DNA from 3 places in the Nonomuraea sp. NPDC049152 genome. Region 1 is predicted to be linked to each of the others. Evidence: riboswitches for the same ligand, from Rfam matches in the RefSeq annotation. Region 1 holds a riboswitch; each other region holds the start of a gene.

Region 1 (6,710 bases):
GATGCCCTCGGTGGCGGGAGCCCGCAGCGGCGTGCGCCGGGCCGCCTTCGGCTCGACCAGTGCCAGCCGCGATCCCTTCGAGACCAGGACGAAGTCGCGGGTGGCGGCGTGCACGCGCTGCTCGGCGAACACCTCGTCGCCCGTGGCCCTGTCGAGCAGCAGGGTGCGTCCTTGCTCGGCGAACGACAGCAGGCCCTGCGGAGTGTCCTGTGCGGGGGCCCGCGAGCAGGCGACCCGCAGGGCCCCGCCGTGTTCGCGGCCGCGGAAGTCGAGCGGGCGCAGGCTGCAGTCGTCGCCCCTGACCCGCTGGAGCGCCCACACGCCCTCGCCGTCCGCCGCGGCGAACGCGAACAGCACGCGTCCGCCGAGCCGCCTGGCCCGGTCGCCGGACAGCAGGAACAGGTGGCCTTCGGCGTCGGCGTCACTCGGGGTGGTCAGGACGAGCTCGCGGGAGCCCGCGGTGAAGGCCCACGTCCGCTCGCCGTACGGCAGGCCGCGCACCCTCGTGCGGACACGCGAGTCGACGTCGAGCCTGAAGGCGCCGGCCTCGCCGGTGACCAGCAGCCGCAGCCCGCTGCCCGGCGCCAGCGGACTGCCCGAGACGGGCGGCATGGGGTCGTGCGGACCGTGGCGGCCGGCTCCCGTCGCCGCGCCGCCGCCGGGGACGGCCGGGGCGCTCAGGGCGGCCCGATCGGACGCGCCGGGGCGCGGGGCGGTCGCGGAGGTGCCGACGGAGGGTGCGCATCCCGTGGCGGCGATCAGCGCGGCGGCCAAGGCGGTGGTGAGTCTCACACCCCGTCTACCTCGCCAGGCCGTAGAACGTTCCGGCCCCTCAGTGCCAGATCGTCACCGTGGTGTTGGTGGGTCGCTCCTCCCCGGCCAGCGGGCGCTGGAAGCGCACCTGCTCGCCGTTCGTCAGGTTGCGCACCTTCACCCGGTAACCCTGCTGCTGCAGCTCCGTCGTCGCGTCCCGCACGCTCTTGAACACCACGTTCGGGACGATCCTGAACTCGGCCTGGTCATCGGCCTGGCTGTTGTTCCTGCCGAACCAGTCCATCCAGCCGCCGCCGCAGCGCGAGACCGTGACGCTGGTCATCGTGCCGGGGTCGACCTCGGCCTTCGCCCTGGGGTTCTGCGAGATGACCTCGCACGGCTCGGCGTCGTCGTCGACCTCGTTGACCTGCACCTGGAAGCCCTGCTCGGTGAGGAACTGGGCGGCCTCGTCCTTGGACATGCCGATGACGTAGGGCATCACCAGGCCCGCGCTCAGCACCAGGTTGACGCGGGTGCCCTCCTTGACCCTGTCGCCGATGCTCGGCCTGGTCTGCGTCACGAGGCCGCGCTGCACCTTCGGATTGGCGACCTTGGTGATCTTGCCGACCTCGAGGCCCTGCTCGGCCAGCTTGACCGCCGCGTCGTTCTGGTCGAGGCCCTCCACGTTCGGCACGGTCACCCGCTTGGCGCCGAGCGAGGGCACGATCGTGATCGTCTGGCCGATCTCCACCTCGGTCTTGGAGGCGGGGTCGGTGCTGAGCACCTTGCCCTCCTCCATCTTCTCGTCGTACTGCCCCTGCGCCACCTTGACGACGAAGCCGTTCTTGGCGGCCTCGCTCTTGGCCGCCACGACGCTCCGTCCGACGAGGTCGGGCACGATCGCGTACTTGCTCTGCGAGAAGTACCAGCCGGTCAGGCCGACCGCGACCACCATCAGCGCGGCCAGCGTCACCAGGAACCAGTTGGGCCTGAACCCGCGCCTGCGCGTCGGCGGCTCGCCACCCTGCCCCGCGGGCGCGGTCAGCACCTCGGTGCGGGGCGCCACCAGCGTCGGGTTGGGCACCGCCGCCGCCCTCGGCTGAGGGTGCGGCTGCGAGGCGTTGGACGTGAAGTGCTGGCCCGTGGTGTACGGCGGGCTCGACTCCCTCGGCACCATCCTGTGCGCGTCGACGGCCGCCACCAGCATCGCGGAGGCGTCGGCGGGACGGTCTTCGGGATCGCGCGCGGTCGCCTGCGCCACCAGCGTGTCGATCAGCGGCGGCACCTCGTGGATCAGCGACGAGGGCGGCGGGACGGTGTCGTGCACGTGCCGGTAGGCGACCGACATCGGCGTCTCGCCGTCGTACGGCTGGCGCCCCGTCACGAGCTCGAACAGCATGATGCCGGCGGCGTAGACGTCGCTGCGGACGTCGGCCCCTCCGGTGGTCACCTGCTCGGGCGACATGTAGCCGATCGTGCCGATCATCACGCCCGTGCGCGTCTGGTTCGTCGCCTCGATCGCCCTGGCCAGGCCGAAGTCGACGACCTTGACCCTGCCGTCGTCGGTGAGCAGGACGTTCTCCGGCTTCATGTCACGGTGGACCATGCCCTGCTGGTGGGCGGCGCCGAGCGCGGCCAGCACGGGGATCATGATCTCCAGCGCCTCGCGGGCGGGCAGCCTGCCCCGCGCCCGCAGCACGTCGCGCAGCGTCTTGCCCGGCACGTACTCCATCGACAGGTACACCACGTCGCCGTCGGTGCCCTGGTCGAAGACGTGCACCACGTTGGGGTGAGAGAGGCTGGCCACCGACTTGGCCTCGCCGATGAACCTGCGCACGAACGCGGGGTCCTCGGCCAGCGAGCGGTGCATGACCTTCAGCGCGACCGTGCGGTCGAGTCGGATGTCGAGCGCCAGGTAGACCGTCGCCATCCCGCCCCGGGCGATCCGGGACTCGATGCGATAGCGCCCGTCGAGTAGTCGCCCTACCAGGGGGTCAGCGATCGTCGTGTCCACCTGGCCGAGTTTACGGGCGATTCGCCCCCGGCAGGGCCTGACAATCCCAAACCGATGCCCGTTTGATTCTTGATCTTAGATGGCCTGGCGGGACGTCATGGTAGCGACGGGGCTGGGGTTTCCCTGGAGGTCCACGACCCCGGCCGCTCACCGCATCGCCGGGTCTCGTCGGCCGTGCGGGCGGGTTCGGGGTCGTTCGGGTCGGGACGGGATCAGGGGGTGGTGGGGGAGGAGGCCTCGGCGTAGCGGCGGCGGGGGATGCGGCCCGCCTGCCGCGCCAGCCGTCCCGCCTGCACCGCGGCCCGCATCGCCGACGCCATCAGGTCGGGCCGCTGCGCCCGGGTGACCGCGGTGGCCAGCAGCACCGCGTCGCACCCCAGCTCCATCGCCAGCGCGGCGTCGCTCGCCGTGCCGATGCCCGCGTCGAGGATCACCGGCACCGACGCCGCCTCCACGATCAGCTCGATGTTGTGCGGGTTGCGGATGCCGAGCCCCGAGCCGATCGGCGCGCCCAGCGGCATCACCGCCGCGCACCCGGCCTGCTCCAGCCGCCGCGCCAGCGCAGGGTCGTCCCCGATGTACGGCAGGACCACGAACCCGTCGGCCACCAGCCGCTCGGCCGCGTCGAACGTCTCGATCGGGTCGGGCAGCAGCGTCCGCTCGTCGTTGATGACCTCCAGCTTCACCCAGTTCGTGCCCAGCGCCTCGCGGGCCATCCGCGCCGTCAGCACCGCCTCACCGGCCGTGAAGCATCCCGCGGTGTTCGGCAGGACCTTGATCTGGCGCGAGCGCAGCACGTCGAGCACGGACCCTCTGGCGCCCGGGTCCAGCCGTCGCATGGCGACCGTGGTCAGCTCGGTGCCCGAGGCGACCAGCGCCTGGTCGAGCACCTCGAGGGAGGGCGCGCCACCCGTGCCCATGATGAGTCTGGAGGCGAACTTCTCTCCAGCGATGATCAGCTCATCCACCCTGCACCGCCGTGAGGATCTCGATCCTGTCGCGGTCGGCCAGCGCCGTGGTCGCCCACGTGCCCCTGGTGACCACCTCGTCGTTGACCGCCACGGCCACACCTGTGGTCTGCGCGGTCAGCCGCTGGACGGCCTGGGCCACCGTGGTGCCGTCGGGCACGTCGTGCGGAGCCCCGTTGATCGTCACGTGCATCAGATACTTCCTTGTCCGGCTGTCTGGAACCGCTGAGGCGAGCACAGGGCGGCCAGTTCGCCCTCCTCGCCGTGGAGGAGCGCGGTGGTGAGCGGGGCCAGCAGCACGCCGGCCCTGTGGTGTCCGGTGGCGAGGGCGAGGCCGGGGCCGTACGGGCCGATGAGCGGCAGGTTGTCGGGGGTGCACGGCCGCAGCCCCGCCACGATGTCGGCCACCTGCAGCTCGGTGACGCCGGGGACCAGCTCTCTGGCGTCGCGCAGCAGCTCGTACAGGCCGCCGGCCGTCACGCTGGTGTCGAAGCCCAGCTCTTCCTGGGTGGCGCCGACGACGAGCTCGCCGTCGCCGCGCGGCACCAGGTAGATGGGCGAGCCGTGGACCATGCCGCGCACGCACCTGCCGAGCAGCGGGGACGGTGAGCGAAGGCGCATGATCTGGCCCTTGACGGGGCGCACGGGCAGGCCGGTCAGCTCACCGCTCCACGCGCCGGCCGCGAGCACTACCCGCTCCCCGAGCAGGACGTCGCCCGGCGAGCCCGCGGAAGGACCGGGGAGGCCGGTCGAGGCGCCGGGGGAGGGCGGGGCCAGCCGTACGCCCACGACGGCCGAGCCATCGCGGACCAGCTCTGTCACGCGCCGCCGCACCAGCGGGACGCCCGCCCGCTCCAGCGCGGCCAGCAGGGCCGCGGTGACGCGCCTGGGATCCACCCACGCGTCGCCCTCGGCCAGCACGCCGCCCCTGACCGACGGCGCCAGCATCGGCTCCAGGCGGCGGCATTCGCGCCCCGTCAGCCGCCGCACCGGCAGCCCGAGCTTGTCCATGAACGCGGCCAGCTCTTCGAGCGCCGCCATGTCGTCGCCGCCGAAGGCGAGATCCAGGGTGCCCTGGGTGCGGTAGTCGAGGGCGAGCCCGCTGTCGGCCTCCAGCTCCGCGGCGAAGGCGGGCCAGCGGCTCAGCCCCGCCAACCCCAGCCTGAGCAGCGGCTCCTCGGTGTAGGAGACCTCGCTGACCGGGGCCAGCATGCCCGCGGCCGCATGAGAGGCGCCGGAGGCGGGGGCAGGGTCGATCACCGTGACCTTCGCGCCCGAGCGGCCCAGACGCCAGGCGACGGACAGGCCGACCACGCCGCCGCCCACGATCAGATCCATCTCGCTCCCTTCGCCGGCATGATCCGGATCAGGTGTCTTGCGGTCGAAGGCCCGTCAAAGCCTTCCTCTCAGCCCGGTACGGCCGGACTCCCGCGCGTCTTCTCCGAACAAGCCTACTCAAGCCCCGGGCCCTGGTCGTCAGCGGTGGATTGGTTAAGGTCATGAGCGTGAATCATGTCGTGGTTGTGGGCGCGGGTCTGGCAGGCATACGCAGCGTCGAGGCCCTCAGGTCTCGCGGATTCAGCGGCAGGATCACGCTGATCGGGGAGGAGCGGCACCGGCCCTACGACCGCCCGCCCCTGTCGAAGGCCGTGCTGCTCGGCGCGGCCGACTCGAGCTTCGTCGACGCCGACCTCGACGCCATGCGGGTCGAGCACAGACCGGGGGTGTCGGCCAAGGGGCTGCGCGACGGCGTCGTCGAGACGACCGAGGGCGAGATCGCCTACGACGGCCTGGTCATCGCCACGGGAGCCGAGCCGATCAGGCTGCACGGCGAGGGGCACCAGCACGTGTTGCGCACCCTCGACGACGCCCTGACCCTGCGCGCCGGCCTGGTCGAGAACGCCAAGGTCACGATCATCGGGGCGAGCTGGATCGGCGCCGAGGTGGCCACCGCCGCGCGCAAGGCCGGCTGCGAGATCACCGTCCTGGAGGCCGGCCCCACCCCGCTCTCGCACGTGGTCGGCCGCGAGGTGGGCGCCGACACCATCCCCTGGTACGAGGGCATGGACCTGCGGCTCGACACCATGGTCTCGTCCGTGGACGAGGGAGGGGTGACGCTGGTCGACGGCGGCTTCGTCGAGGCCGACGTGGTGGTGTCGGGCATCGGCGTCCGCCCCGCCGTCGAGTGGCTCGCGGGCTCCGACATCGACCTGCACAACGGGGTCGTCACCGACGAGCACCTGCGCACCTCGCTGCCGAACGTCGTCGCCGTCGGCGACTGCGCCGCGTGGTGGTCGCGCCGCTTCCACACCAGGCTGCGCGTGGAGCACTGGGACACCGCGCTCAACGCCCCCGAGGTCGCCGTGGCGACGCTGCTGGGCGACGATGCCGTGTACGATCCGGTCCCGTACTTCTGGTCGGAGCAGTTCGGTCACATGGTGCAGTACGCGGGCCACCACGCGGGGGCCCGCCTCCTCCGCCGTGGCGACCCCACGGCGGCCAAATGGTCGGTCTGCTGGTTGACCGACGAGGACAGGCTGGCGGGGGTGCTGACCGTCAACAGGCCTCGCGACCTCGTCCAGGGCCGGAGGATCATCGAGTCAGGGCCGCGCATGGACCCCATCAGACTGGAAGATCCCGAGGTCGCGATACGTGACTGTGTAGTTTGAAGACGAATGCGATGTGGTAGTGGTGGATTCGTGACGCTTTCTGTTGCGCAGATAGACCGGGAGACGGACCAGCTCGTCGGCGAGTGGCTGACGCTCCCCCAAGTGGCCGACCGCCTCGATCTGTCGATCGGGCGGACCAAGCAGCTCCTGAAGGACCACAAGCTCCTCGGCGTACGGCGGGGCTCGGGCGGTCCTCAGGTTCCAGCGGTGTTCCTCGACGGCGGAGAAGTGGTGAAGGGCCTGTCGGGCACGCTCATGCTCCTGCTCGACGCGGGCTACGACGACGTCGAGGCGATGCGCTGGCTG
Region 2 (6,710 bases), on a different contig from region 1:
CGTCGGCATCGTCGACGCGGTGGGCGGCGTGGAGATCTGCGTCAAGAACGCGATCAACGACCCCAAGGCGGGGCTCAAGCTCAAGAAGGGCTGCCAGGAGATGGACGGCGGCACCGCGCTCGGCTACGTCCGCACCAGGAAGGGCGGGGCGCTGCCCGACTTCGAGCGGACCAAGCGGCAGCGGCAGTTCCTCAGCGCGGTCGTGAAGAAGGCGGCCAGCCCCGGCGTGCTGATCAACCCGTTCACGTCGATCCCGCTGGCGATCGGCGCGACGGACGCGGTGCGGGTCGACGGGTCGAGCGGCGCGTTCGACCTGCTGTCGCTCGGGCTGGCGATGGGGGGCGACCCCGTGACGACCGTGGTGCCGTTCGGCGGGAACGAGAGCGTCGCGGGCGGGCAGGCGGTCAAGTGGGACACCGCGCGGGCGACGCAGCTGTTCGACGCGCTGAAGGAGGACAAGCCGGTCCCGAAGGACGCCCTCGACAAGGGCTGATCTCGCCCCGCTCTTCCGGGGGCCGGGTCAGCCGGCGGTGCTCGTGGCGGCGCCGATGGCGGCGCTGGTCGCGGCGATCACGATGACCGCGTTGATGTCGGCGATGGTCTTGGCGACCGCCTCGCCGGCCCAGTCGCCCTCGGTGATCTCCTTGATCCGTTCCTTGCTCGCCCCTGGAAAGGCCTTGCGGTCCAGCTTGCAGGCGTGCATGACCGCGATCAGCACCGCCGTACGCGCGTCGGGGTCGGCGCCGGCCAGCGCGCTCGCCACCCGCTCGCGGACCTCGGCCTCCACGCTGGCGTCGGCCTCCGGCCAGCGCGTCGTGGGGAAGATGCCGAGCACCTTGCCTCGCTCCTGCGTCAGCACCCCGCTGTCGGCGAGCTTGGTCAGCAGGCGGTTCTTCAGCTTGGTGTTGCCGAGCTTGGTGATCCACCAGGCGGGCTTGCGCTCCTTGCCGTCCTCCGCGATGCGGACCAGCGCTTCGTCGAGATCGGCGTCGCCGCCTCTGGTGGCGTCCTTCACGACGACCTTCTTCTGCGACAGCTCGATCCTGCCCTCGACGGCCAGCTCGGCGAGTACGGCACCGCCCAGCGCGGCGCCCAGCTCGGTGGTGCCGATCAGCGGCTTGCCATCTTCCTCGCGGTAGGCGAGAAGCAGGACCTCTTCGGCGATGGTGACGGTCATGCCTCGACCCTATGTCGTAAGGGGTCCGTAAGCGTTGAGGGGAGCGTCGCGTGGTCAGGTGGACACATGAAGCTCTTGCGCCATCCGCTGACCTGGATCGCCGCGGCGGTGGTCTTCGGGGTCGCGATGTACCTGTTCCAGCCGTGGCGGCTCTTCACCACCGTCGAGGTGAACGAGCCCTTCCCCGTGGCGGCCACCGCGCCGTCGGGGGAGGCGAACCCGCCGGCGGCCAGCCGGCCGTCCGAGGGCGGCCCGTCCCAGGGGGAGCCGAGCCCGAGCGTGCCGCGGGCCCGCGTGGCTCCCGCGGCGACCGTGCTCCTGTCCGGAGACTTCGTGACTCATGAGCACAAGACCTCGGGCGTCGCCAAGGTGCTCAGGCTCCCTGACGGCAGGCGGGTCCTGCGCATCGAGGGCCTGGCCACCTCCGACGGCCCCGACCTGCGCGTGTGGCTGAGCGACCAGCCCGTCACCGACTCGTGGCGCAACTTCGACGACGGCGAGTACCTGGAGCTCGGCCATCTCAAGGGCAACAAGGGCAACGCCAACTACGCCATTCCGGCCGCAGCCGACCTCGGCCGCCTCACCAGCGTGTCGATCTGGTGCAAGCGGTTCAGCGTGTCGTTCGGCGCCGCCGCTCTCACTGCCGGAAACCGGTAACTTGCCCCATATGTCGATTTCCGCGGAACTGCACGCCATCGGCCGGCCCCTGCTCGACGCGCAGCTCGCGCATCCCACGGTCGTGGGCATCGGCAGAGGCGACCTCGAGGAGAAGGTCTTCAGGTCGTGGCTCGAACAGGACTGGCTGTTCCTGCACGACTACGTGCGCGTGTTCGCCAGGCTGGCCTGGCAGGCGCCCGCCGCGCACCTCGGAGACCTGGTCGACCTGGCGCACACGACCTACCATGACGAGCTTTCGCTGCACAGGTCGCTGTCGGCCGAGTTCGGCGCCGACCTGGACGGCGCGGTGAAAGGGCCCGCCTGCGCCGCGTACACGGCGTTCCTGCTGGAGTCGGCCGCCGACTACGCCGAAGGGCTCGCCGCGCTCTACCCGTGCATGTGGGGGTACTCCACGCTCGGCCGGATCCTCGCCGAGAACAAGCCGGAGGAGCGCCGCTACCGCGCCTGGGTCGACACCTACGCCGATCCCGGTTTCGCGGCTCTGACCACGCGGATCGCCGAGATGATCGACGAGACGGCCCCTGACCTGTCCCGGGCGAAGGCGCTGTTCACCGAAGGCATGCGCCACGAACTGGCCTTCTGGGACGTCCCCTGACCGCCACTTGATCAACTGTTTGGTTGGCCGCCGGGGGCGGGCGCGCCTTAATCTGGACGCATGCCGGAACTTCCCGAAGTGGAGTCGCTCGCCGAGTTCCTGCGCGAGCAGGCGGTCGGCCGCACGGTCCTGGCCGTCGACGTGGTCGCCTTCCAGGCGCTCAAGACCTTCGATCCGCCCGTCACCGCGCTCGGCGGGCTGACGGTGACCGGCGTGGCGAGGCACGGCAAGTTCCTCGACCTCGACTGCGACGGTCTCCACCTGGTCACCCACCTGTCGAGGGCGGGGTGGCTGCGCTGGCGCGACGACCTGTCGGGCGCCAAGCCCGTCCGTCCGGGCAAGGGCCCGCTCGCCGTTCGGGTACGGCTGGCGCCCGACGACGAGGGCGCGGCGCCCGGCTTCGAGCTGACCGAGGCGGGCACGCAGAAACGCCTGGCCGTCTACGTGGTCAAGGACCCGATGGAGGTGCCTGGCATCGCCTCGCTCGGGCCCGATCCGCTCGTGCCCGAGTTCACCGTGCAGGCGTTGAAGCAGATCGTGGGCGGCAACCGTACCCAGATCAAGGGCCTGCTGAGAGACCAGAAGATCATCGCGGGCATCGGCAACGCCTACTCCGACGAGGTGCTGCACGCGGCGAAGATGTCGCCCTTCAAGATCGCCGCGACGCTGACCGACGCGCAGATCGCCGACCTGCACGAGGCGATCGTCACCACGTTGCGGGACGCGATGGAGCGGGCCCACGGGCTGGCCGCCAAGGACCTCAAGGCGGAGAAGAAGTCGGGGCTGCGCGTCCACAACAGGGCGGGGCAGACGTGCGACGTGTGCGGCGACACGATCCGCGAGGTGTCCTTCGCGGACTCCTCGCTGCAGTACTGCCCGACGTGTCAGACCGAGGGCAAGATCCTGGCCGACCGCCGGATGTCGAAGCTGCTCAAGTAGGTGCTCGTCAGGCGACGAACGGGGGCCGGCCGGTCTCGCTGACCAGCGGCTTGCCCGCCATCTCCCACGACTGCATGCCGCCGCCGATGTTGACCGCGTCGCGGCCGACGTGGTTCAGCCACGCGGCGGCGTGCGCGGAACGGCCGCCGACCCTGCACACGACGTAGACGGGGCCGGACGGAAGCTCGTCGACGCGGGCCTGGAGCTCGCCGAGCGGGATGTGGGTGGCGTCGGGGGCGTGGCCCGCCGCCCACTCGTCGTTCTCACGGACGTCGAGCAGGAAGGCGCCGGCGGGCATTTCGGTCACATCGATTTCGGGAACGGTCATGCCTACCATTCTCGCGGACCCGCCGCACCACATCCTCCAGAAGACGCCGAGGTGGGAGGGGGTGGTTGCCAAAAAGGGCCGAGGTGTCATATTTCGGCGCAAACTAGAAACCGCGGGAGCTCGGGCATGGCCGGGCTGAGAGGGTGACCCCCACGCGTCGCCGACCGCATGAATGGCTCATTTCAGCACCGTGTCCAGGATCCGCTGTTCCGCCCCGCCCTTGACCGGCCGGTCGCGGAACTCGCTGACCTGCCTGTCTGTGCAGACGATCGCTGCGTGACTCGCGCACGTTATCCGGCACCCAGGGGAAGGAGTTGCGATCATGGGGGAATGTTCAGACGGAGGATCTTGGTGGGTGCGGCGCTGGCCCTGCTGGCGAGCGCGCAAGGCTGCAGTACGGGGCTCACCGCAACGGGAACCGCGACGAGCGAGACCAGGGTGGCGAGCGAAATCCCCCAGGGTTTCCTCCTGGGTGAGCCATATGCCAGGAAGACGCCTACCACCTCACCGGACGAGCCCGAGGAGAGCTGGGTGAAACTCAACGACAAACTGTCCGGCCCGCTCGAGGTCGGCGCCTGCGGCACCGAGAGGGACGCGGAAGGGCGTACCGACATGCGAACGATCGTCTACACCACTTCGGCCCCCGAGTACGGCAGCGAACAGCTCGCCCTCTATCGGAGCAAGGAGGCTGCGAGCGAGGTCATGGCGAGGCTGCGGGAGTGTGTCAAGAGCGTGAACCCCACCGGGAGGGTACTTGAGGGCATCGGCGACGAGGCCATCTGGGTGGCGGGAGAGCGCGACCTGGCAGTCTCGTACGACATGAAGGTCGGCGCGGTGGCCGCCCGCCGCGGGAGCGCCCTGTTCGTCTACACCTCCTCTGATGAATCGGTGCTGGACGGCCCGGACGACTTGCCTGTTTCCGCGCGCAAGATGGCAGAGAAGGTCTGTACCCTCCAAGGAGTTTGCGACTAAGCCAGTGTGTGCCACTGTCCTCAGGGGGCCGCGGTGCCGTTCACCCCCGCGCGAACCCGGACGACCTCGACAGGGCGTCAGCCGTGGCGGACTATGACGGAAGTACTGCGAGTCCTCCGAATCCTCCGAGCGAGCCAAACCCGGTATGGCGGGCAGGCGAGCGAGGCGGGTGCGCTGACCGGCGGCGCCCACGCGCCAGGTGTCGCGGAAGCCGGGAGCGGAGAGCCGCAGGGGTGGTTGAACGCGGACAAATGGTGCATCATTGGGGCGCGAGCTGGGCAGATCCCGGCCGCACTCACAAGTCCAAACCGCGGGAGCTCGGGGCAACCGGGCTGAGAGGGCAACTGCCGTTGCCGACCGCATGAACCTGTCCGGGTAATGCCGGCGTAGGGAGCGTGTGATGACGCATGTCGTCGACCCGAAACATGCCGAAGTACCGCTGACACTCGACGAGGCCCCGCCCAGAACGCTGGGCGTCCTCGACCAGGGCGCCTTCTGGGCCAACCTCGGGGTCAGCCTCCTCGGCTTCTCCTTCGCCCTCTTCCTCATCAACCCGCTGCTCGACGACAACCCGCTGACCATGACGGCCGCGGTCACCGCGACCGTCGTCGGCAGTCTCATCGGCACGGCCATGGTCGGTCTGGCCGCCATCCCCGGCGTCCAGACGGGGAAGCCGGCGATGGTGCTGCTCAGGGGCCTGTTCGGGGCCAAGCTGTCCTACGTGCCGACCGTGCTTAACATCATCCAGATGCTCGGATGGGGCGCGTTCGAGCTGTGGGTCATCTCCATGGGAGCCCAGGCGATCTTCGGTGACGCCGTGCCGTACGCCGTCTGGGTGGTCATCGCGGGTGCGATCACCACCGGGCTGACGATCTACCCGCTCGGCGCGATCAGGCTGATCAGGCGGGTCGTCACGGTCGGCGTGATCATCTCGACCGTCTGGTTCGCTGTGACGCTCCTGCAGAGCGCCCCCACGCAGACCGGCGGCAGCTGGGACGCCTTCGCTCCCGCCGTCGACTTCGTGATCGCGCTGTCGGTCTCCTGGGTGCCGCTGGCCGCCGACTTCGCCAGGCACTCGCGCAGCAGCTCGGCCGCCTTCACCGGCGTGGTGAGCGGCTACACGATCGCGCAGGTCGCGTGCCTGGCCATCGGCGTCTACGCGGTCGCGATCGCCGGGCAGGACGCCGTGCTCAACGACCCGACCACGGTCTTCGGCCCGTTCGTCGCCGCCCCGCTGGGCGCGCTGTTCTTCGGCGTCCTGGTGCTGCGAGAGACCGACCAGTCGTTCGCGAACGTCTACTCCGTGGCCATGTCGCTGCAGAACCTCATGCCGCGCGTCGACCGGCGGCTCTTCTCGGTGGCGATCGGGGTGCTGACCATCGGCGTGGCGCTCCTCGTCGACGTCAACTCCTACAGCGCCTTCCTCAGCATCATCGGCGCCGTCTTCGTGCCGATGCTCGGCGTGCTCGTGGTCGACTACTTCGCGCTCGGCAGCGCCAAGACCTGGAACACCAGCGAGAACGCCCCTTCCCGCTGGCTCATGACCATCCCGTGGGCGCTCGGGTTCTGCGCGTGGTGGCTGCTGGCCGCGCCGTCCACGATCTCGTGGTGGGCGGCGATCTGGGACGGCATCCGCGCGGCGCTCGGCTTCACCCGCCAGCCGTGGATGAGCGCGGCCGTGGGCGCGTTCCTGGTCGCGGGCCTGGTCACCCTGATCATCGGCCTGGTAAGGCGGCGGCGCTAGCCCTCGACCCGCAGCAGACGTTCGAGCGCGGTGGGCCCGCCGGGGTAGCCGTCGCGATCGGCGACCCGGTGGCAGGGCACGATCACGCACACCGGGTTGCCGTTGAGCGCGTTGCCGATCGCGCGGAGCGCCTGTGGCCGTCCGATGCGGGCCGCCAGGTCGCCGGTGGTGGTGCTGGTGCCGTACGGCACGGCCATCGTCATCTGCAGCAGCGTGCGCGCGAACGGCGTGGCCAGCTGCAGGTCGACGGGGGTGGTGAAGGCGCGCAGGCGCCTGG
Region 3 (6,710 bases), on a different contig from region 1:
CGGGCGGCAGCCCGAGGGTTCGAATGCATGGCCAGAAGACTGGACCCGGCGGCCGGTGTGGCGCTTCGGTCCGAGGTCGGCACCGTGGAACCGACTTTGGGCGGATGCCGGCCGTGCCCGCGCCGCCCTATTGTGTCGGGCGTGACTATCGCGGTCGTCCCGGCCAAGCGCGCCCTGGTGCCTGGCTGGCTCGTCGACATCCTGCTGTTCCTGCTCGCCGCCGGGTTAACGGCCGTGGCAGTGGTCGACGGGGTCGAGCGGCACCTTGACCAGGTGACGCTGACGGTCGATGCCGCTCTCGGCGGATTGAGCTGCCTTGGCATTCCGTTGCGCCGACGCCGGCCGGTCGGCTTCGCCGTCGTCGTGGGCATTTTCAGCGTGTACGCCCTGAGCGCGTCGCTGGTGTCGTTCATCGCGCTGTTCAACGTCGCCGCGCACCGGCGGTTCGCCGTCGTGGCGCCGGTCGTCGCCGGGTACGCGCTGGTCTCGCCGCTGTCCCAGCTGGTCCGGCCGGACTCGGCCGTGACCGACGTGTCGCAGGTGTCGCTCGGGATCGTCTGCGTGACCGCCGCTTTGGCGTGGGGCATGTACGTCCGGGCCCGCCGCCAGCTCGTGGCCTCGCTCCGGGACCGGGCCGAGCGGGCGGAGGCCGAGCAGGAGCTGCGGGTCGCGCAGGCCCGCCACCTCGAGCGGACCCGGATTGCCCGGGAGATGCACGACGTGCTCGCCCACCGGATCTCGCTGCTCAGCCTGCACGCCGGGGCGCTGGAGCTGCGCCCGACCGCGTCCCCGGAGACGATCGCCCGTGCGGCAGGCGTCATCAGGGAGAGCGCGCACCAGGTGCTGGAAGACCTCCGGGACGTGATCGGCGTGCTCCGCGTCGACCGGCCCGACCGGCCACCGGAGCGCCCCCAGCCCGGGCTGCGCGAGCTCCCCGGACTGGTCGAGGAGTCCCGACGCGCCGGCGAGCAGGTGACGCTCGACTGCACAGTGGCCGATCCTTCGGCAGTACCGGCGGCGACCGGACGCGGCGCGTACCGGATCGTGCAGGAAGGGCTCACGAACGCCCGCAAGCACGCGCCCGGACAGCCGGTCACGGTGACCGTGCATGGCACGGCCGGCGGGGGCATCACCGTCGAGGTGCGCAACCCGGCGCCGGTCGGCGCCGCCGTGACCGCGATCCCGGGCAGCGGTACCGGGCTGGTGGGGCTGGCCGAGCGGGCGGCGATCGCGGGTGGCTGGCTGGAGCACGGGCGTACCGCGAACGGGTTCCGGTTGCGGGCCTGGCTGCCGTGGCCGGCATGACGGCCCACGGCGTGCGGATCCTGCTCGTTGACGACGATCCGCTGGTCCGGGCCGGCCTCCGGATCATCCTCGACGACCCGCCGGCGCTGACCGTCGTCGGGGAGGCGGCCGACGGTGCGGAAGTGTTGGCGGCGGCCGACGCGCACGCCCCGGACGTGGTGCTGATGGACATCCGGATGCCCGGGCTCGACGGCCTGGGCGCGACCGAGCTGCTGCGCCGGCGCCCGGACCCGCCCGAAATCATCTTGCTGACCGCGTTCCACGTCGACGAGTACGTGCTGCGCGCGCTCCGCGCCGGCGCCGGCGGCTTCCTGCTGAAGGACACGCCACCGGCCGAGATCCTGCGCGCCGTCACCAGCGTGGCGGCGGGCGAGCCGTTCCTGTCGCCGGCGGTGCTCCGCCAGGTCCTCACGCACGTCGGCGGCACCGGCGCGGACGGCCGCCGGCAGTACGCCCGGAGCATGCTGAGCCGGCTGAGCGAGCGGGAGCGGGCGGTCGCGGTCGCGCTCGGGCAGGGCAAGTCCAACGCAGAGATCGGCGGAGAACTGTTCCTGAGCGTGGCGACCGTGAAGGCGCACGTGTCAAGCATGCTGACCAAGCTCGACCTCAACAACCGGACCCAGATCGCCCTGCTCGCCCACGACGCCGAGCTGACCGGCTGAGCGGGGTCACCGCACGGGCCGGGCCGTACCCGCCGGATCTCCAGGCACGAACCATCGACAGTGTCGAGGGTCTCATCACCTGGCAACCGGACGACGCCGGCCCGCGCCGCCCGGCCCCTGTGGCAGGCGGCGCGGGCGCATCACAGCCGGGGAGGCCTCAGCGTCGCTCGGGGAGCGGCAGGTAGACCTCGCCGCCGCTGCGCACGAACTCCTCCGACTTCTCCCGCATCCCCTCCTGCGCCCGCAGGTCATGGGAGATCCGCATCGAGCAGAACTTCGGCCCGCACATCGAGCAGAAGTGCGCCGTCTTGGCCGGAGTCGCGGGCAGCGTCTCGTCGTGGAAGGCCCGAGCGGTGTCGGGGTCGAGCGAGAGGTCGAACTGGTCCTCCCAGCGGAACTCGAAGCGCGCGTCCGACAGCGCGTCGTCCCACGCCTGCGCCCCCGGGTGCCCCTTGGCCAGGTCGGCGGCGTGCGCGGCGATCTTGTAGGTGATGACGCCGGTCTTGACGTCGTCCTTGTTCGGCAGGCCGAGGTGCTCCTTCGGGGTGACGTAGCAGAGCATCGCCGTGCCGTACCAGCCGATCATGGCCGCGCCGATCCCTGAGGTGATGTGGTCGTAGCCGGGCGCGATGTCGGTGACCAGGGGGCCGAGGGTGTAGAACGGGGCGTCGTCGCAGAGCTCGCGCTGCAGGTCCACGTTCTCCTTGATCTTGTGCATCGGCACGTGGCCGGGCCCCTCGATCATGACCTGGACGTCGTGCGCGTGGGCGAGCCTGGTGAGCTCGCCCAGCGTGCGCAGCTCGGCGAACTGCGCCTCGTCGTTGGCGTCGGCGATCGAACCGGGCCGCAGCCCGTCGCCCAGGGAGAAGGCGACGTCGTAGGAGGCGAGGATCTCGCACATCTCCTCGAAGTTCTCGTACAGGAAGCTCTCGCGGTGGTGCGTCAGGCACCACGCGGCCATGATCGAGCCGCCGCGCGAGACGATGCCCGTCTTGCGGCCGACGGTGAGCGGCACGTACGCCAGCCGCACGCCGGCGTGGACGGTGACGTAGTCGACGCCCTGCTCGCACTGCTCGATGAGCGTGTCGCGGTAGACCTCCCACGACAGGTGCGCGGCGACCCCGTCGACCTTCTCCAGCGCCTGGTAGAGGGGGACGGTGCCGATGGGGACGGGGGAGTTGCGGATGATCCACTCGCGGGTGGTGTGGATGTCGCGGCCCGTCGACAGGTCCATGACCGTGTCGGCTCCCCAGCGGATGGCCCAGGTCATCTTCTCCACCTCCTCCTCGACGGAGGAGGTGATGGCGGAGTTGCCGATATTGGCGTTGATCTTGACGAGGAAGTTCCTGCCGATGATCATCGGCTCGCTCTCGGGGTGGTTGACGTTGGCGGGAATGATCGCCCTGCCCGCGGCCACCTCCGCGCGGACGAACTCGGGGTCCACGCCCTCCCTGACGGCGACGAACTCCATCTCCCTGGTCACCACGCCCCTGCGGGCGTAGGCGAGCTGGGTGACGGGCGCGCCCGCCGCCCTGAGGGGGTCGCGGCGCGCACCGGCGAACAGGCTCGTGCCCGCGCGCTTCCACGCGCGCTGGTCGCGGTAGCCGTCGTCGAGGGGCTGGACGTGGCGGCCGCCGTACCTGGCGACGTCGCCGCGACCGAGGATCCACTCCTCCCGGACGGGAGGCAGGCCGCGGGCGACGTCGGTCTCCACGCTCGGGTCGGTGTAGGGGCCTGAGGTGTCGTAGACGGTGAAGGCCCTTCCGTCGCTCAGGTCGATCCGGCGCATGGGAACCCTGAGCTCGCCCTGGTAGATCTTGGAAAAACGCGCGCCACTCATCGCGCAACTCCCTTCGCCGGCATTACCCGGAGCAGGTTCTGGCGGTCGGCGGCTGTAGCCGTCCTCTCAGCCCGGTCACACCGGGCTCCCGCGTTGGTCGGCGCAACCGTAACCCGATCACCGGGGTGCCGCGCAACCCCCCGATTGCTTCGGGTGCCCGAAATGCCAGGGCCGGACTGGGCCGGGCTCAACAGGGTCTTACGCCGAAGCGTGCGCTGGTTGGCGACGCAGTAGGGTCGCAAGCGTGAGTGAAACTTCCGCCCGTTCGTCAGCGGAGGACCGGATCTGGACGGTTCCTAACCTGCTGAGCTTCCTGCGTCTCCTCGGCGTGCCCGTGTTCCTTTGGCTGGTTCTCGGACCCAAGGCGGACGGCTGGGCGATCGGGCTGCTCATGGTCGCGGGGTTCACCGACTGGCTCGACGGCAAGATCGCCCGCGCGTGGAACCAGACCAGCAGGCTGGGCCGCCTCATCGACCCGGCCGCCGACAAGCTCTACGTCTTCGCCACCCTCGTCGGTCTGGTGCTCAGGGACGTGATCCCCTGGTGGCTGGTCGCGATCATCCTGGCGCGGGAAATCTTCGTCGGATGTTTCTTTCCCGTGCTCCGCAAATACGGTTACAAGGCACTGCCCGTGCATTTCCTTGGCAAAGCAGCCATGGCCAATCTGATGTACGCCTTCCCGCTGCTCTTCCTGGCCTCGCACACCGGCTCCTGGTATGCCGATATTGCGAGGATTATCGGATGGGCGTTCGCCATTTGGGGAACAGGTCTGTACTGGTGGGCGGGCGTGTTGTATGTGGTACAGGTGCGTCAGCTCGTCACCACTGCCAAGGGGGAGCTGCGCGAACCCGGGCAAACTGCGACGAAGGAGTGATCGGGTGAAGGCGGTCGTCATGGCAGGCGGGGAGGGTACACGGCTGCGGCCGATGACCGCGAACCAGCCCAAACCCCTGCTCCCCGTTGTCAACCGCCCGATCATGGAACACGTGCTCCGGTTGCTGCGGAAACACGGCCTGACCGAAACCGTCGTCACGGTCCAGTTCCTGGCCGCGCTGGTGCGCAGCTACTTCGGTGACGGCGACGAACTGGGCATGCGCCTGCACTACGCCACCGAAGATCTTCCCCTCGGTACGGCGGGCAGCGTCAAGAACGCCGCCGACAAACTCCGCGACGACCGCTTCCTCGTCATTTCCGGCGACGCCCTGACCGATATCGATTTATCGGACATGATCCGATTTCATCGTGAGAATTCGGCCCTCGTCACTATCGGTCTGACGCGCGTCCCCAACCCGCTCGAGTTCGGGATCATCATCGTCGACGATCAGGGCAGGGTGCAGCGCTTCCTCGAGAAGCCCACCTGGGGCCAGGTCTTCTCCGACACGGTGAACACCGGCATCTACGTCATGGAGCCCGAAGTCCTCGACGACGTCCCCGCGGGAGAGGCCGTCGACTGGTCCTCGGACGTCTTCCCCCGCCTGCTCGAACGCGGCGCGCCCATCTACGGCTACGTCTCCGACTGCTACTGGGAGGACGTCGGCACCCACGAGAGCTACCTCAAGGCCCAGGCCGACGCGCTGTCAGGACGGGTCAAGCTCGACATCGGCGGCTTCGAGATGTCGCCGGGCGTCTGGGTCGGCGAGGGCGCGGAGGTGGACCCCGAGGCCGTCCTGAAGGGCCCGCTGCTCATCGGCGACTACGTCAAGATCGAGGCGGGGGCCGAGCTGCGCGAGTACACCGTGCTCGGCAGCAACGCCGTCGTGCGCGAGGGCGCCTTCCTGCACCGCGCCGTCGTCCACGACAACGTCTACATCGGCCCGGGCGCCCACCTGCGCGGCTGCGTCATCGGCAAGAACACCGACGTGATGACCGGCGCCCGCATCGAGGAGAACGCCGTCGTCGGCGACGAGTGCGTCATCGAGGCGGAGGCCTACGTCTCCAGCGGCGTCAAGATCTACCCCTTCAAGACCGTCGAAGCGGGCGCGGTCGTCAACACCAGCGTCATCTGGGAGTCGCGCGGCCAGCGCAGCCTGTTCGGCCCGCGCGGCGTCAGCGGCCTGGTCAACGTCGAGATCACCCCCGAGCTCTGCGTACGGCTGGCCAGCGCCTACGCCACCACCCTGAAGAAGGGCGACCAGGTCATCACCTCGCGCGACTCCTCCCGCGCGGCAAGAGCGCTCAAACGCGCCGTGATCAGCGCCCTGACCGCGGGCGCCATCGACGTGCTCGACCTGGAGGCCATGCCGCTGCCGGTGGCCCGCTTCCACACCTCCCGCAGGCCCGCCAGCGGCGGCATCGCGCTGCGCACCACCTCCGGCGACCCGCAGAGCGTCGACATCGTCTTCATGGACTCCCACGGCGCCGACCTCACCCCCGCCGCCCAGCGCAAGCTCGAACGCGTCTTCTCCCGCCAGGAGTTCCGCAGGGCCTTCCCCGGAGAGATCGCCGAGCTGAGCTTCCCCGCCAGGGCCGTCGAGGACTACGCGCAGGAGCTGCTGCGCTGCGTCGACATGACGGGCGTCAACGACATGAAGGTGGTCGTCGACTGCGCGGGCGGCACCGCCTCGGTGGTCCTGCCCACCCTGCTCGGCCGGCTCGGCGTCGAGGTGCTGACCGTCAACGCCAGGCTCGACTCCGCCTCGCCCACCGAGACGCTCGCCGAGCGCCGCCGCGACCTGCAGCGCCTCTCGGAGCTCGTCGGCTCCTCCCGCGCCTCCTTCGGCGTCCGCTTCGACCCTGTCGGCGAGCGCATCGCCCTGGTCGACGAGATGGGCCAGCTCATCAGCGAGGAGCGGGCGCTGCTGGTGGTGCTCGACCTGGTCGCCGCCGAACGGCGCCGCGGCAGGGTGGCGCTGCCCGTCACCACCACCAGGGTGGCCGAGCAGGTCTGCCGCTTCCACGGCGTC

What was found. Region 1 has a riboswitch for thiamine pyrophosphate ahead of AB0B45_RS01425 (FAD-dependent oxidoreductase). Riboswitches for the same ligand answer to the same signal wherever they lie in the genome.
Region 2: it holds a riboswitch for thiamine pyrophosphate, as region 1 does, so the genes downstream of both, AB0B45_RS43995 (cytosine permease) here and AB0B45_RS01425 (FAD-dependent oxidoreductase) in region 1, are expected to answer to the same signal.
Region 3: it holds a riboswitch for thiamine pyrophosphate, as region 1 does, so the genes downstream of both, thiC (phosphomethylpyrimidine synthase ThiC) here and AB0B45_RS01425 (FAD-dependent oxidoreductase) in region 1, are expected to answer to the same signal.

What each region holds. Positions count from the first base shown of each region.
Region 1 covers NZ_JBEZDO010000001.1:299,036-305,745, reverse strand. Annotated here, with positions in the region: gene AB0B45_RS01445 (hypothetical protein) at 1-792, opposite strand, end outside; gene pknB (Stk1 family PASTA domain-containing Ser/Thr kinase) at 833-2,767, opposite strand; gene AB0B45_RS01435 (thiazole synthase) at 2,980-3,735, opposite strand; gene thiS (sulfur carrier protein ThiS) at 3,728-3,928, opposite strand; gene AB0B45_RS01425 (FAD-dependent oxidoreductase) at 3,928-5,073, opposite strand; TPP riboswitch at 5,062-5,177, opposite strand; gene AB0B45_RS01420 (FAD-dependent oxidoreductase) at 5,235-6,404, shown strand; gene AB0B45_RS01415 (Rv2175c family DNA-binding protein) at 6,435-6,710, shown strand, end outside.
Region 2 covers NZ_JBEZDO010000038.1:67,033-73,742, forward strand. Annotated here, with positions in the region: gene AB0B45_RS43960 (LCP family protein) at 1-493, shown strand, start outside; gene AB0B45_RS43965 (GPP34 family phosphoprotein) at 521-1,177, opposite strand; gene AB0B45_RS43970 (DM13 domain-containing protein) at 1,244-1,834, shown strand; gene AB0B45_RS43975 (TenA family protein) at 1,845-2,450, shown strand; gene AB0B45_RS43980 (DNA-formamidopyrimidine glycosylase family protein) at 2,511-3,389, shown strand; gene AB0B45_RS43985 (rhodanese-like domain-containing protein) at 3,397-3,726, opposite strand; gene AB0B45_RS43990 (hypothetical protein) at 4,048-4,689, shown strand; TPP riboswitch at 4,990-5,100, shown strand; gene AB0B45_RS43995 (cytosine permease) at 5,090-6,433, shown strand; gene AB0B45_RS44000 (methylated-DNA--[protein]-cysteine S-methyltransferase) at 6,430-6,710, opposite strand, start outside.
Region 3 covers NZ_JBEZDO010000004.1:195,343-202,052, forward strand. Annotated here, with positions in the region: gene AB0B45_RS09765 (DUF4386 domain-containing protein) at 1-29, opposite strand, end outside; gene AB0B45_RS09770 (histidine kinase) at 142-1,305, shown strand; gene AB0B45_RS09775 (response regulator transcription factor) at 1,302-1,967, shown strand; gene thiC (phosphomethylpyrimidine synthase ThiC) at 2,125-3,807, opposite strand; TPP riboswitch at 3,799-3,909, opposite strand; gene AB0B45_RS09785 (CDP-alcohol phosphatidyltransferase family protein) at 4,052-4,681, shown strand; gene AB0B45_RS09790 (mannose-1-phosphate guanyltransferase) at 4,686-6,710, shown strand, end outside.